One region of the Desulforamulus aquiferis genome, then DNA from elsewhere that is predicted to be linked to it. Evidence: riboswitches for the same ligand, from Rfam matches in the RefSeq annotation. Region 1 holds a riboswitch; the other holds the start of a gene.
What was found. Region 1 has a riboswitch for molybdenum cofactor ahead of P6N53_RS06050 (hypothetical protein). Riboswitches for the same ligand answer to the same signal wherever they lie in the genome.
Positions count from the first base shown of each region.

Region 2: another riboswitch for molybdenum cofactor. It lies ahead of P6N53_RS09915 (hypothetical protein); the one in region 1 lies ahead of P6N53_RS06050 (hypothetical protein).

Region 1 is NZ_JARPTC010000007.1:135,258-142,155, reverse strand. It holds gene P6N53_RS06075 (carboxypeptidase regulatory-like domain-containing protein) at 1-259, shown strand, start outside; gene cbiM (cobalt transporter CbiM) at 259-897, shown strand; gene cbiQ (cobalt ECF transporter T component CbiQ) at 914-1,693, shown strand; gene P6N53_RS06060 (energy-coupling factor ABC transporter ATP-binding protein) at 1,693-2,484, shown strand; gene P6N53_RS06055 (geranylgeranyl reductase family protein) at 2,500-3,633, opposite strand; molybdenum cofactor riboswitch at 3,898-4,016, shown strand; molybdenum cofactor riboswitch at 4,054-4,172, shown strand; gene P6N53_RS06050 (hypothetical protein) at 4,341-4,556, shown strand; gene P6N53_RS06045 (helix-turn-helix domain-containing protein) at 4,725-5,384, opposite strand; gene P6N53_RS06040 (molybdopterin molybdotransferase MoeA) at 5,816-6,898, shown strand, end outside.
Region 2 is NZ_JARPTC010000014.1:45,838-52,735, reverse strand. It holds gene P6N53_RS09925 (ABC-F family ATP-binding cassette domain-containing protein) at 1-550, opposite strand, end outside; gene P6N53_RS09920 (BBE domain-containing protein) at 1,358-1,537, shown strand; molybdenum cofactor riboswitch at 1,771-1,888, shown strand; gene P6N53_RS09915 (hypothetical protein) at 1,967-2,470, shown strand; gene P6N53_RS09910 (DUF3909 family protein) at 2,488-2,808, shown strand; molybdenum cofactor riboswitch at 2,823-2,940, shown strand; gene P6N53_RS09905 (molybdopterin-binding protein) at 3,025-4,050, shown strand; gene P6N53_RS09900 (molybdopterin-dependent aldehyde oxidoreductase) at 4,101-6,878, shown strand.

The sequences.
Region 1 (6,898 bases):
CCCGTCGGTTCCCTGGGCAACCGGCAAGGCAGATGAAAACGGTCACTATTACTTTACTCCCGACCCATCCAAGCCTGGCACATGGGATGTCCAGGTGCGCAGTGCGGGGCATGGAGGAATGGTTCATATACCTGTGGGGACCACACAGGCGGACATCGGTGGTGCCGGCTACACCGCCACACAAATTGTACTGATGGGAGCTTGCGCCATCTGGGGGTTTGTAGGAACCGCTTTATTTTTCTCCAGGAGGAAAAGCTGATGCACATACCTGATGGTATATTACCAACCTCTGTATGCTTGGCAGGCTACGCAGTCACCGGGGTTGCCACTTGGTACTCCCTGGGTAGAATAAACAGCCAGGATGACCCAAGGGAGGGAATTCCCAAAGCTTCCCTTCTAGCGGCGGCTTTTATGGTGGCCTCATGGATCCATATTCCCATTCCACCCACCAGTGTCCATCTGGTATTGATTGGCCTGATGGGGGCAATTTTGGGTTGCTATGCATTTCCAGCCATTCTTATTGGACTTTTTTTCCAAGCTGTCCTGTTTCAGCATGGAGGACTGACCACTCTGGGAATAAATGCTTCTGTTATGGGTATTTCAGCCCTCCTGGCCCACCATATTTTTCAGGCCCGCAACCTTTTTGCGTGGGATGGTAAAATCAAGCTATATGTTTTTGGGTTTATTGCGGGGGCCTTTGGTACAGGTATTGCCGCGGTAGTGATGTTTGTCATCCTGTTCAACACAATACCTGCTCACCTTGATGTGGCAGCAGAAAAGGCCGGTATCTATGCCTTAACCTTGGCCCATGTGCCCCTGATGATTATTGAAGGACTTTTTACTGCCTTGGTAGTAATTTTCTTAAAAAGGGTCAAGCCAGAATTACTAAAGATGTAAATGGGGAGGCTTTAGAATGGATTTGTACGTGGATAAGTATGCCTACCTGAACACAGCTATACACCGCTGGGATCCCCGTTATAAACTGGTCTCTCTTATGACACTGGTGTTTTCCTTTTCCTTTGTTCAAGACATCAGGATGATCCCGATGATGTTAGGTATAAGTGCTATTCTTTACACCTTATCTCGCCTACCCTATTCGTATCTATTGTCCCGCTTGCGCCTGCCAGGCATCTTTATGTTGGCTACCCTTGTTATCTTGCCCTTTATGTCTGGAAAAGAGGTCCTTTTTCAGGCAGGACCTCTATCGATAAAGGTAGAGGGTTGCCTTGTCGCTCTATTGATCGCCTGTAAGTTTGTATCAATCCTGACACTTGGCATAGTCTTATTTGGGACCACACCATTTATTACCACTGTTAAGGCAATGCGCTCCCTTGGTTTGCCTCCATTACTGGCTGATATGACACTTTTTGCTTATAGATATCTTTTTGACATAGGCGCTGACTTTAAAACCATGCAGACTGCCATGGGCTTGAGGGGCTTTCGAGGAGGTAAAAAAAGTATGGGTACTTTGTCATCTCTAGCTGGTACCATACTTGTTCGCAGCTATGAGCAGTCGGATCGAGTTTTTAAGGCCATGATTATGAGGGGTTACGGTCAGACTGTTTCTTACCGGGAAGATTTCCAGGCCTCCTATCAGAGAGGACTAGCTGGTTTAGTGGCATCACTGCTGGTGGCAGCCTCCTTTGTGGCAGTCCAGCTTTTATTAAAGGATATACTGGAGGTATTGATCTAATGGCAATTCACAAGATATTGCCGGATTCTATGATTTCCTCAGGCAAGGCTCTACAGACTGTGGGGCTTACGTATCATTATCACGGTAGGCCTCCGGTATTAAAGGGCTTAGACCTTGAGATCCTGGAAGGGGAAAGGGTTGGGGTTATCGGACCCAATGGTGCAGGGAAGACAACTTTATTTATGCTGTGCTGTGGAGTTATTATGCCAACTTCGGGCGATATTCAATTGTTTGGAAAGCAGGTAAAAACAGGTGAGTTTCGACCAGAATTGGGCATGATATTTCAAAATCAGAACGACCAGCTCTTCTGCCCTTCTGTACAGGACGATGTTTCCTTCGGTCCCCAGAATTTGGGTTTGGACAGGAGTGAAGTAGAGGAGAGGGTAAAGGAGGCTTTCAAGATCACTGGCATTGGGGATCTTGCCCAGCGCCCCCCACACCATCTGTCTGGGGGAGAAAAACGTTTGGTGGCGATTGCCGGGGTACTGGCTATGCGTCCAAGGATGGTTATCTATGATGAACCAACTTCCAACCTGGATATTCGCTTTCGGAGGAGGTTAATTAATTTCTTGAAATCAACCACTAGGGAAACAATGCTCATAGCCTCCCATGACCTGGAATTTATCTTGGAGGTTTGCAACCGGGTTATCTTGCTTGACGGAGGAACTATTTCGGCAGATGGAATTCCCAGGGAAATCATGAGCAACCGAGAATTAATGGAAGCCCATGGTTTGGAGAAGCCTCACTCACTGATACCACATAAAGAAAACCATCATCTTGAGCATGAATAAACCCATGAGGTAAGCTTACTTTGGTGAGGAATAGGTTTCATGAAAATTGGGGGAATCTTTATGCTTTAGAAAAGGAGCAAAGGCAATAGAACCATATTTTAGCCAATCAATATTAGTGCCATATACAAGCTTACTTAAGACCGGGTTGTCTTCAGACCGGACTATAGTATCAAAGGTATCATCATCTATGGTGTCATAAAAGTTTCTATAGTTACTCATTATGTTTATGATCCTTTTATATTTCTGCACTAATTTATTATAATCCCTATTTTTAATAATAGCATAGGCTGCCATGGCTCCTGTGGCCATTGCAGTTGCAGCTCCAAGACCCAAAAAAGGGTCTAAGAAGCCGCCTTGATCCCCAACAAAAAGGCAGTTTCTCCATTGCTTACCCTCTGAATCTGCCGCCACGTGTGTCCTCTCATATGTTCCAAGAAGAGTTGTATTTTCAAGGAGGTTCTCTTTAGCAAAGAAACCTGTCCAGCATTGATTAAACTCGTCCCAATTCCGAACATGGGGGACAGTAACGTATAATGAGGCTATTTGGGAACTGAAAGGGGCTAAAAATCCGTACCCATCCTTCAATATCCCTTTATTTCCCCAGACAATGGCTGTATTTTTTTTGAAGCTGCCATGTAATTTAGCTACCCTGGTGTAAGCTACCAGGTACTGTTTCCAACCTTCTAAATACTTATCTGCAATATAATCTTCACTTCTACTACCGTTTGCAACTATTACATAATCATATTTGTGGGATAAATTATCAATAGACTGTCTTTGCTCATAAAAGATTTTTGATTTTTTAATATTACTTAAAAGTTGATTTCCTAGGGATATTGGTTCTTGGCCGATTATAAAACTATGGCCAATAGTTTCGTTAGAAATTGTTGCTTGGGAATTTTTACTATTAATAATTAGTTCAGTTATGGTTTCCAGGGGAGATATCTCTACTGCTAGCAGTTTTTTTATATATTTTATCGGTTGAGCTGTAATGCCCCGGTATGCCATATTAAATAAAACACCAATATGGGAGTAATGGTCAGCAATAAATAAATTCTGCTCATAGATATCTGGGACAATTCCGTTTTTCTCCAGTACTATCCCTGCGGCAAGACCTGCCACACCAGCACCTATTATGGCTACTTTCATGAAAAACCTCCGATTTTGATTGGGATACTTATTTTATTTTTGGAACTTTGTTTGAGTTTTATTCACAATATAAACCAGATAAAATCACAGATTGTAGATGTTGCTGTTTTATGTTATATACGTTGTCAATTTTAGTCAAAATCTGTTGGTAATTTTTATAATAAATAATTATAATTGAATTGATAGATATAAACCTTTTTGGCATAATAAGTACAAGGTTATTTTAATCTTCAGAGTTAATCAAAAAATTAACCCAGTACGGATGAAAATTATTACCTCCAAGCCTTAGGACCTGTAATAAAAGATAATGGTTCTCTGGCCGTTAGGGTTCAACTGGAAACGGATGAGCCTCCCGTGTGGAAAGGATGGTAAGTCTTATTAGCCATGCCAAAAACCGCACACCAGTGCGGTTTTTATTAATTATAGAGCGTTCTCCGAGCCTTACTACCTAAAACATTATGTTATGGTTTTATGGCCGTTTAGGGTTAACCGGGAAACGGGTTAGCCTCCCTTTGGAAAGGAGAGCATTATTCCACCTATAATACAGGGTTGGTTTAGTGTTGCCTTTAAAAGGGAGCACTAACTGACCTTTTTTCTTTTATGTAAGGGCGTGGACAGTCGTATACTGGACGGTTTTGGACAAGTATAGGAAGGAATATTCCTTGCTTGAGATTGAAATTTATTGCCAAGTGGTCGGAGGTGACATAATGACAACAGAGATTAGTGAAGAAGAAGCTATTTTAACTCTGTCTTTAGTCATTGCAGATATGGCCTCGATGATGGATAACAATGTATTAAATAATAATATTACTAATGTAACTAACGAGCTGGTTTGTAACGCGTCAATAAAACCTTTAACAAAGGATTTTTATATCACATTAAATAGTTTGGTACATATACTAAGGCAAAATATAAATAGATAGTATTTAGAGGAGAAGAACAGACAATTAATTAAAAGAGGAATAAAAAGTATTAGCGGAATCATAAAACAAGCCTCTAGTGTAAAGAACTACACAGGAGGCTTAAACAAGTTAATTAATTACAAATTATTAGGACCTAACCATTAGGTCTTTTTTGTTTTGTTTTGAAATTTACTTAAGCTTGTCGTTGGATATCTTATTCAGTAATTGAATTCTAGCCTGGGCAACAACTGCTTCTGGAAAGGCATACTTAAACTGTATTTTTGCCCATTCCCTAAAAGAAGGACTGGCGTTGAAAAGGTCTGCCAAAGTTTTTTTCATATCTTCAAGCTCTTTTAGGTCCGTGTCAGATATTTGATCATGTTTAATTATCGACAGGGTGCTGCCTTCGCTTTTAGTGGTGGTATCGGTAGTTTGACTTATTCTGCTTACTAACCGTGCCTCAAATTCTTCCCTAATGGACTCTTTTCTTTGCTCTAACAAGTAAGCCTGAGCCTGGAGGTGATCTGGTAAATAAGCTTGTAGGGGCAGGTTATTATCTGCTAAAAATTTGTAATAGGAACTAATTGATGGTTGAGTGTCTAATTGTTCAATAAGCTTCTGGACTCTTTCTTCTGGAGATATGAACATTTCTCCATCCCCAGAATTTAGCCATGACTCTGAAACACCATACCTAACACATACATGTTTAATTAATGATTCGGATGCTTTCTTAGAAGCACTTTCGATATTGCCAACGTGGCTTCTATCTATACCTAAATCTTTGGCCATAAGGGTTTGGGTTAAACCAAGGGTCTCCCTGAGCTGCTTAAATCTATCAGAAATAGTCATACACATTCCTTCTCAGAAATATTTTATAATTAATACAGTTCTTGGAAACGCATTGTTATTGACACGCTTTCTCAGAAGCATTATACTTACTTTTAAATAGCAAGGTTAAAAATACCAATTCAACCTTAGAAAGCGACATTTATTCTGTGCCTTAGGTTAGCAGGAAGGGGGCAAGAATAAAAAAATTGCACTAAAAGACAGAAACACAAGAAGTATGGGGGACAGCAGTCTAGAAACAGAACACCCCGTTTTGTATATTTATTGCCTTTATCTAACTGATATTAACAAATTTTAAGATCTATGACAAGTGGTTTTGCTAAACACTTCCAGCAAAGTGATGGGGAAAAGTGTAAAAATTTGTCAAGGATATTTGCTAGTGCTGGCACTGTTATTTAGGTGGAGATATTTTAAATGAATTTAGGGAGGTAAGGATGCTTAAGGAAATACCCCTTGAACAAGCGTTGAATATTTTGTTGAAGTATACGAAGCCCGTTGGCTTTGAGGAAATTAATATTATAGATACTCTAGGGAGAGTGTTATACGAAAATATTGTTGCTGATTTTCCACTTCCTCCTTTTAATAGGTCTCCCTTGGACGGATATGCTGTCATAGCTGAGGATACAGTAAATGCTAGTAAAGAAAAGCCATGCTCACTTAAAGTTACTCAAAATATATATGCCGGGGATATACCAGCAAAACCATTGGTGCATGGGGAAGCCGCTGCTATAGCAACCGGGGCCCCACTGCCGGATGGAACAAACGCAGTAATTAAAATTGAGGCTACTCAGCCCTTAGAAGATAGAGTTCTAATATTTTCTCAACTAAAACCTGGTGATAATTTTATTTACATGGGCGACGATGTTCTGGAAGGGGAAAAAATTCTTTCAGAAGGTATGATAATCACGCCAGCTGTTGTAGGTCTTTTAGCATCTATGGGAAAAAAGCAGGTTAAAGTGTTCAAGAAACCAAAAGTAGCAGTATTAACAATAGGTGACGAACTAGTTGGTATAGATGAACCAAGGCTGCCAGGCAAAATATACAACAGTAATGTTTATGCGGTTTCTGCCCAAATTACTGAAGCAGGAGGAAGGGCAGTACCTTATAAAAGTACTGTTGATGAAATGAATCATATAGCCTATCTATTAAGCTATTGTCTAAAGGAAAATGACCTGGTAATAACCACTGGTGGTGTATCCGTTGGCAAAAGGGATCATGTTAAAGAGGCGATAAGGCTTAGTGGTGCAAATACCTTATTTTGGAAAGTCAATATAAAGCCGGGGACACCTATTGTCTGTGGTGAAAAGGATGGTCGCCTTATTATTGGTTTATCTGGAAACCCATCGGCAGCTATGATTACTTTCTATATGTTAATAAGACCTATTATACAGAGGATAACTGGCATGCAACACGTAAATTCACCAAATGTAACTGCCATTATGGATGAATCCTTTAATAAAAAAAGCAGTCAACGAAGAATGCTAAGGGCAAATGTTTACTGGAAGAACGGAAGTTAT
Region 2 (6,898 bases), on a different contig from region 1:
TGGTTGGTTCATCTAACAATAGTATATCCGGATTGCCAAATAAGGCCCTGGCCAGCAAGACTTTTAGTTTTTCAACCCCGCTCAATTCCTTCATGGTCTTATAATGAAGTTCTTCGTTAATGCCCAGACCGTTTAATAAACGGGCGGCTTCGGTTTCTGCATCCCAGCCGTTTAGCTCCGCAAATTCACATTCCAATTCAGAGGCTCTGATGCCATCTTCTTCTGAAAAGTCGGGCTTTGCATAAAGGGTATCCTTTTCTTCCATTATAGAATAAAGCCGGGCATGTCCCATAATAACAACCTTTAAGGTTTCATACTCATCAAATTCAAAATGATCCTGCTTTAGAACTGCTATGCGTTCCCCGGGAGTAATAATTACTGAGCCTGAGCTGGGTTCTATTTCCCCCGCCAATATCTTTAGAAATGTTGATTTACCTGCTCCATTGGCACCGATGAGTCCGTAACAGTTTCCAGGTGTAAATTTAATATTAACATCTTCAAAGAGGGCCCGTTTTCCAAAACGAAGGGATAATCCTTGTGTACTAAGCATTAAATACCAACTTTCATGAAATATTTAGTTGAAGCCAACAATTTCTAATTATATCATAAATACTTCATATCAGACAAAAATAATGCCAATGAGTTAATTTTGCAAAGTTTTTGAAGATAATAGCCCATAGACATAGAAATAGCTAACCATACTTCAAATATGGTTAGCTATATTCCTATTAAAAAGCTGATTATTCACCCCTAGTACAAGGTCTTGATGGAGTGCTTAGAAGTAACAGAATAAGGATTAGAAAGATAAGAAATGCAGGATCATAAGATCCTCCGCATCCTCCGCCACCGTATGAAAAACCCATTTATAATCCCCCTTTGCTAGTAGATAGTACATTGTATGGAAATATGAATTAGTTGTTACAAGTATAAAAAAATAACTAGCCACTATATATGTGGTTAGTTATTTTTGGTCAGCCGGCAGTTTGAAATATTATTAACTAGCACCATAGTAACCAACGGGTGTACTTAGGAGTAACAAAATAAGGATCAGAAAGATAAGAAATGCAGGATCATAAAACCCTCCGTATCCTGAGCCGCCACAGGAGTATCCCATGTGTAAATCCCCCTTTGCTTTAGAATAATACATTATATGGTAAATTAAATTTCAATGTTACATTTAGTAATCTTTTTTAAGACCAATTCAGTAGTGTGCAAATAAAAGTATTATTATTTTTTAATAAATTTAAAAAAATAATAATGGTAATATACAGCCTTTTACTACAGAGACGCAAAGTATATATTGGGAATTCAGTCTGTATGGGAAGAGCCGGCATTCAAACCGGAAAATATACTATGGGTGCAAGATAAATTTGATTTTCTCAAAGGGATCACCACTGGTTCATATATAAATTTTCCTTTCAGTCCTCTAAAAAATTATGAAGAAGCTTACTTTGGTAAAAATGCAAATATCCTTAACTATATAAAAGCTATATATGACCCACTAAATGTTTTTAACTTTCCCCAAAGTATTAACTAGGAGAGAGGAATTTAACTGCGCTCATAGAATAAAACTGTATAGTATAAAAATATGCTTTTTATTTAAGAATGGATATATTACCACCTAAATTGAATGATTACTAAAATTTCTAACAAATTTCTCTTTTTGGAACAAGATAAATTCCATAATGGAACAACTGTCTAGAAATAGAATCATAATTGTAATAAATATGAACATTTTTCCTTGGTACGATTATTGCAATTATATTTCTTAATTCAAAATAACTCCGAGCCGTTTGCTCTAAGGCAATAGCTATGATCTTGCGGCCGTTAGGGTTTACTGAGAAATTGGTAAGCCTCCCCTGTGGAAAGGAGTACGGTAATACTTGGCCAAAAATGCCAGGATCTGCCTGCTTCTTAGCAGAGATCCTGGCTTTATTTTTTTCATGAACAAAGCTGAGGTGATAAAATGGCTAAAGTAAAAGACTTGTTGGATGCTGAGGCTAATAGCTTAGCAAGTTACCTGGAAAAGGTTAAGGCTAGTATGGAAAGAATTTTAGAGTTAAGGAATTTTAGAGGGCAAGCGGAGGGGATGGAGCAGGTTGAATTGGACAGGTTAGTCAACCTCAGTGAAAGCTATTATGACGACATAAATATTCTTCATAAAGATGTTAGTTATCTATCTAAGAAACGAATAGAAGGAAAAATTTATCTGGCCCAAAATGGTTTGTACCGGATAGATGGTGTTAATATTGATTTGAAGGAAGGCTATCCAATTGAGCTCTTTATAGAAGTCGAGGGGGTAGCTACCTGGCAAATTGGAAGGCTTATACGAGAGCACTCAAGTAATAAATATTGCTTCCTCGGAGAAAGTAGTAAGGGCTATTTACTAAAACCTGGGATGCTGGCAGCTATTCGTTTAGCAAGTCTAACTCATTCTCAGACTGACAGTTGCCAAGGTCATCAAGTTTAATATGGGGGTATTTAATAATGCTAGAAATAGTTGAAATATTAGCAAAACAGCTTGAAGGAGTTGAGTTGCAACAATTTACCGATAAACAAAAGGTATTATTTAAAAACAACTATAATTGCAAGCTTTACTTCTTTGAGTATGGGCTGAACCAAGACGGGAATTTAATAGTAAAAACAAACCGGAATAATTATAATAATCTATTGTATTACATGGGACTTGATGGTAAAAGCACTACGATAAAAATGAAAATCGAAGTTGAAGAGACCGTCATTGTCATTTATGGTATAGAGAACGAGAGGGTGTCCTCCTTGGCTAAAAAATTAGACTTAGTTAGTTAAGCGTTGCATATAACTTAATATTTTGTCTCCGAGCCGCTAGATCTAAGGCTGCAGCTAAGATCTCCCGGCCGTTAGGGTTTACTGAGAAATTGGTAAGCCTCCCCTGTGGAAAGGAGTACAGTAATTAACCTTGGCAGTGAAAATACCAGGGTGCTGTTTATCCATCCACAGCACCCTGGTATTTTTATTTTGACCTAACACAAGGGAGATGGGTTTATGAAAATGGTATCGGTTCAAGAAGCGGTGGGAATGGTCCTTTGCCATGATATTACACAAATTATCCCGGGTAAATTTAAGGGTCGGGCATTCAAGAAGGGACATATAGTAACCTTTGAAGACATTCCCAAGCTATTAGATATAGGTAAACAAAACTTATATGTATGGGAGATAAATAATGAGCTTATCCACGAGGATGATGCAGCTCTAAGGATTGCCAGGTCGGCTGCTGGAGGTGGTATAGCCCTTACTGAACCAAAGGAGGGCAAGGTAAATCTAGTGGCCAAGGAAAAGGGATTGCTTAAAGTAAACACAGAGGCCCTTTATAGTATTAACGAGCTTGAAGAGGTAATGTTTGCAACCATTCATACTAACCAAATAGTTGAGAAGGATAAGATTCTGGCAGGAACTAGAATCATCCCCTTAGTTATTAAGGACGACAAAATTCGCAATATTGAAGCAATATGTCGAATGAACTACCCTCTGTTAGAAGTTAAGCCCTTTAAAGCTTTTAAAGTAGGTGTTGTAACAACAGGAAGTGAAGTCTATCACGGACGCATAGAGGATAAATTCGGACCTGTAGTCACAAAAAAGATGGAAACCTGGGGGAGTTATGTCTTCAAACAAATTTTTGTGTCTGACAGCACAGATATGATTGTTGATGCAATCAACCAATTACTTCGAGAGGGGGCTGAGATGATTACAGTTACCGGAGGCATGTCAGTGGATCCCGATGATTTGACTCCTGCCGGTATCAGGGCGGCAGGAGGACGCATTGTAACCTATGGTGCACCAACATTACCAGGGGCTATGTTTATGGTGGCCTATATAGGAAATGTTCCTGTCTTAGGTCTGCCTGGCTGTGTAATGTACAGCCGCAGCAGCATTTTTGACCTGGTGGTCCCACGGATTCTCGCCGGTGAGGAAATAACCCGTAAGGATATCGTGGCCCTAGGTCACGGTGGACTCTGTGTTAACTGTAAGGAATGCAGATATCCTGACTGTGGTTTTGGTAAAAGTATTTAAAAAAATTTGAGGCTCAAAGCCTTAAATAAAAACAAAAAGGAGTGTACGAGTTGATAAAAAAGAAGCTTAATATTAACGGAGTCAATTCAATTGTGGTTGCCGATCCGGAAGCCATGCTGGTAGATGTCCTGAGGGGACAGCTACATCTCACCGGAACCAAAGTCGGTTGCGGTAAAGCCCAGTGTGGTGCTTGCTCTGTAATTTTAAACGGCAAGGTTACCCTGTCTTGCGCCTATAAGATGAAGCGCTTACCCGACGATTCAATAATTACTACCATTGAGGGAATTGGTACTCCCACCAACCTGCACGCTTTACAAATGGCCTGGGTTAAATACGGAGCAGCCCAGTGTGGTTTTTGCTCACCCGGTTTTATTGTATCGGCTAAAGCTCTCTTAGATGAAAATCCAAACCCCACCCGTGAAGACGTACGGGCCTGGTTCCAGAAGCACAAAAACGTTTGCCGCTGCACGGGATACAAGCCCATCGTAGATGCTGTAATGGCTGCTGCCCAATTAATGCGCGGCGAGATTACTGTGGAAGATTTAAGCTTCCAAATGCCAGCTGATGGGAAGATCCTTGGTACAGACTATCCACGTCCCTCCGGCATTGGTAAAGTTACAGGCACCATTGAATATGGCTCTGATTTTGGTCTGGAGATGCCCGCTGGCACCCTGCAATTAAAACTGGTTCAGGCACAGGTTTCTCATGCCAAAATACAGTCCATCGACACCTCTGAAGCTGAAAATATGCCAGGTGTATACAAGGTTGTTACTCATAAAGACATTAAAGGCAAAAACCGAATCAATGGCTTAAACTTCCCAAGCAACAAGGGTGATAGCTTCGACCGTCCCATTTTGTGCGACGAAAAGGTATTCCAGTTCGGCGATGCCATTGCCATCGTATGTGCCGATACTGAAGCAAATGCCCAGGCTGCTGTGGAAAAGGTTAAGGTTGAGCTGGAAATCCTGCCCGCTTATATGGGTGCACCTGCTGCCATGGAGCCTGATGCCATCGAAATTCATCCCGGAACCCCCAATGTATATTATAAGCAGCCCATCGAAAAGGGTGAAGATACTGCTCCTTTAATGGAAAAAGCAGATGTTGTTGTAGCCATGGAAGATTTATTCGTGGGACGTCAACCCCACCTACCAATTGAGCCAGACGTGGCAGCTGCTTACTATGATGCCAATGGAAACTTACAAATTTTATCCAAGAGTATTGGTCTAGACCTGCATGCCCTTATGATTGGGGAAGGTCTTGGACTTGAGCCTGGCAAAAACCTATTCCTATCCCAGTTCCCTGGTGTGGGTGGAACCTTTGGCTACAAGTTTAGCCCCACCATTGAAGCCCTGGTTGGCGCTGCCACCATGGCTACAGGCAAGCCTTGCTTCCTGAATTTCAGTTACTATCAGCAGATTACTTACACCGGCAAAAGGTCTCCCTTCTTTGTTGATTTAAAATACGGCGCTAACAAAGACGGTAAAATTATTGCCATGGAAAGCAACTGGGCAGTGGATCACGGTCCTTACTCTGAATTCGGTGACCTGCTTACCCTGCGTGGCGCTCAATTTATCGGTGCCGGCTATGGTATTCCCAATATTAAGGGTGTCGGCTACACAGTTTGCACCAACCATGGTTGGGGTTCCGCCTTCCGGGCCTATGGTTCACCCCAGAGCTTCTTTGCCTCCGAGACTTTAATGGATGTTTTAGCCGAGAAGTTAGGCATGGATCCGCTGGAACTGCGCTATATTAACGCTTATCGCCCCGGAGATACCAATCCCTCAGGCCATGAGCCAGAGGTATATTCCATGACTGCCTTAATTGATGCTATTCGTCCCAAATACCAGGCAGCTTTAGAAAATGCTAAAAAGCTCTCAACTCCGGAAAAAATGCGGGGCGTAGGTGTATCCGTGGGTGCCTATGGTTGTGGACTGGATGGTGTTGATGGTGCTGAAGTTTGGGTTGAACTACTGGCAGACGGCAGGGTTCAGGTAAGCACAAACTGGCAAGACCATGGTCAGGGTGCGGACATGGGTCTACTGGCTACCTCCCATGAAGCATTACGTCCTATGGGTATTAAACCGGATCAAATTAAATTGGTTATGAACGATATGAATTTAGCTCCTGCTGGTGGTCCTGCTGGCGGTAGCCGTTCTCAGCTTGTTGTTGGTAATTCTGCCGTTAACGGTTGCGAGCAATTGGTGAACGCACTGAAGAAGGATGACGGCACCTATCTGACCTATGACGAGGCAGTGGCTAAGGGTATTCCGTTAAAATATGTTGGTCAGTGGAGTACAGCTGCAGATAACTGCACTGCTTGCGATGAAAAGGGTCAAGGTAAACCCTTTGCCACATATATGTATGGTATCTTCCTGGCTGAAGTTGAAGTGGATACTAAGACCGGCAAGGTTCAAGTTGTAAATATGACTCTAGCTGCTGATGTGGGAGAAATTATTAACCAAACCGTTCTCGACGGTCAAATTTACGGCGGCTTAGCCCAAGGTATAGGCTTGGCACTTACCGAAGACTTCGAGGACTTGAAGAAGCATACCAGCATGGCAGCTTGCGGCATCCCATATATCAAGGATGTTCCGGATAACCTGGATATAATTTATGTGAATTTCCCACGTAAATTTGGCCCCCACGGTGCATCTGGTGTAGGAGAACTGCCCTTGACTGCTCCCCATGCAGCCATCTGCAACGCCATCTACAATGCTTGCGGCGTACGTATTACTCAACTTCCAGCCCTACCGGAAAAAGTACTGGCTGGTCTCCAAGGTAAAGAAATACCTGTTGTTAAACGTCCCATAAAAAACCCTGAATTCTAAAATAATACATTTGAATTTCT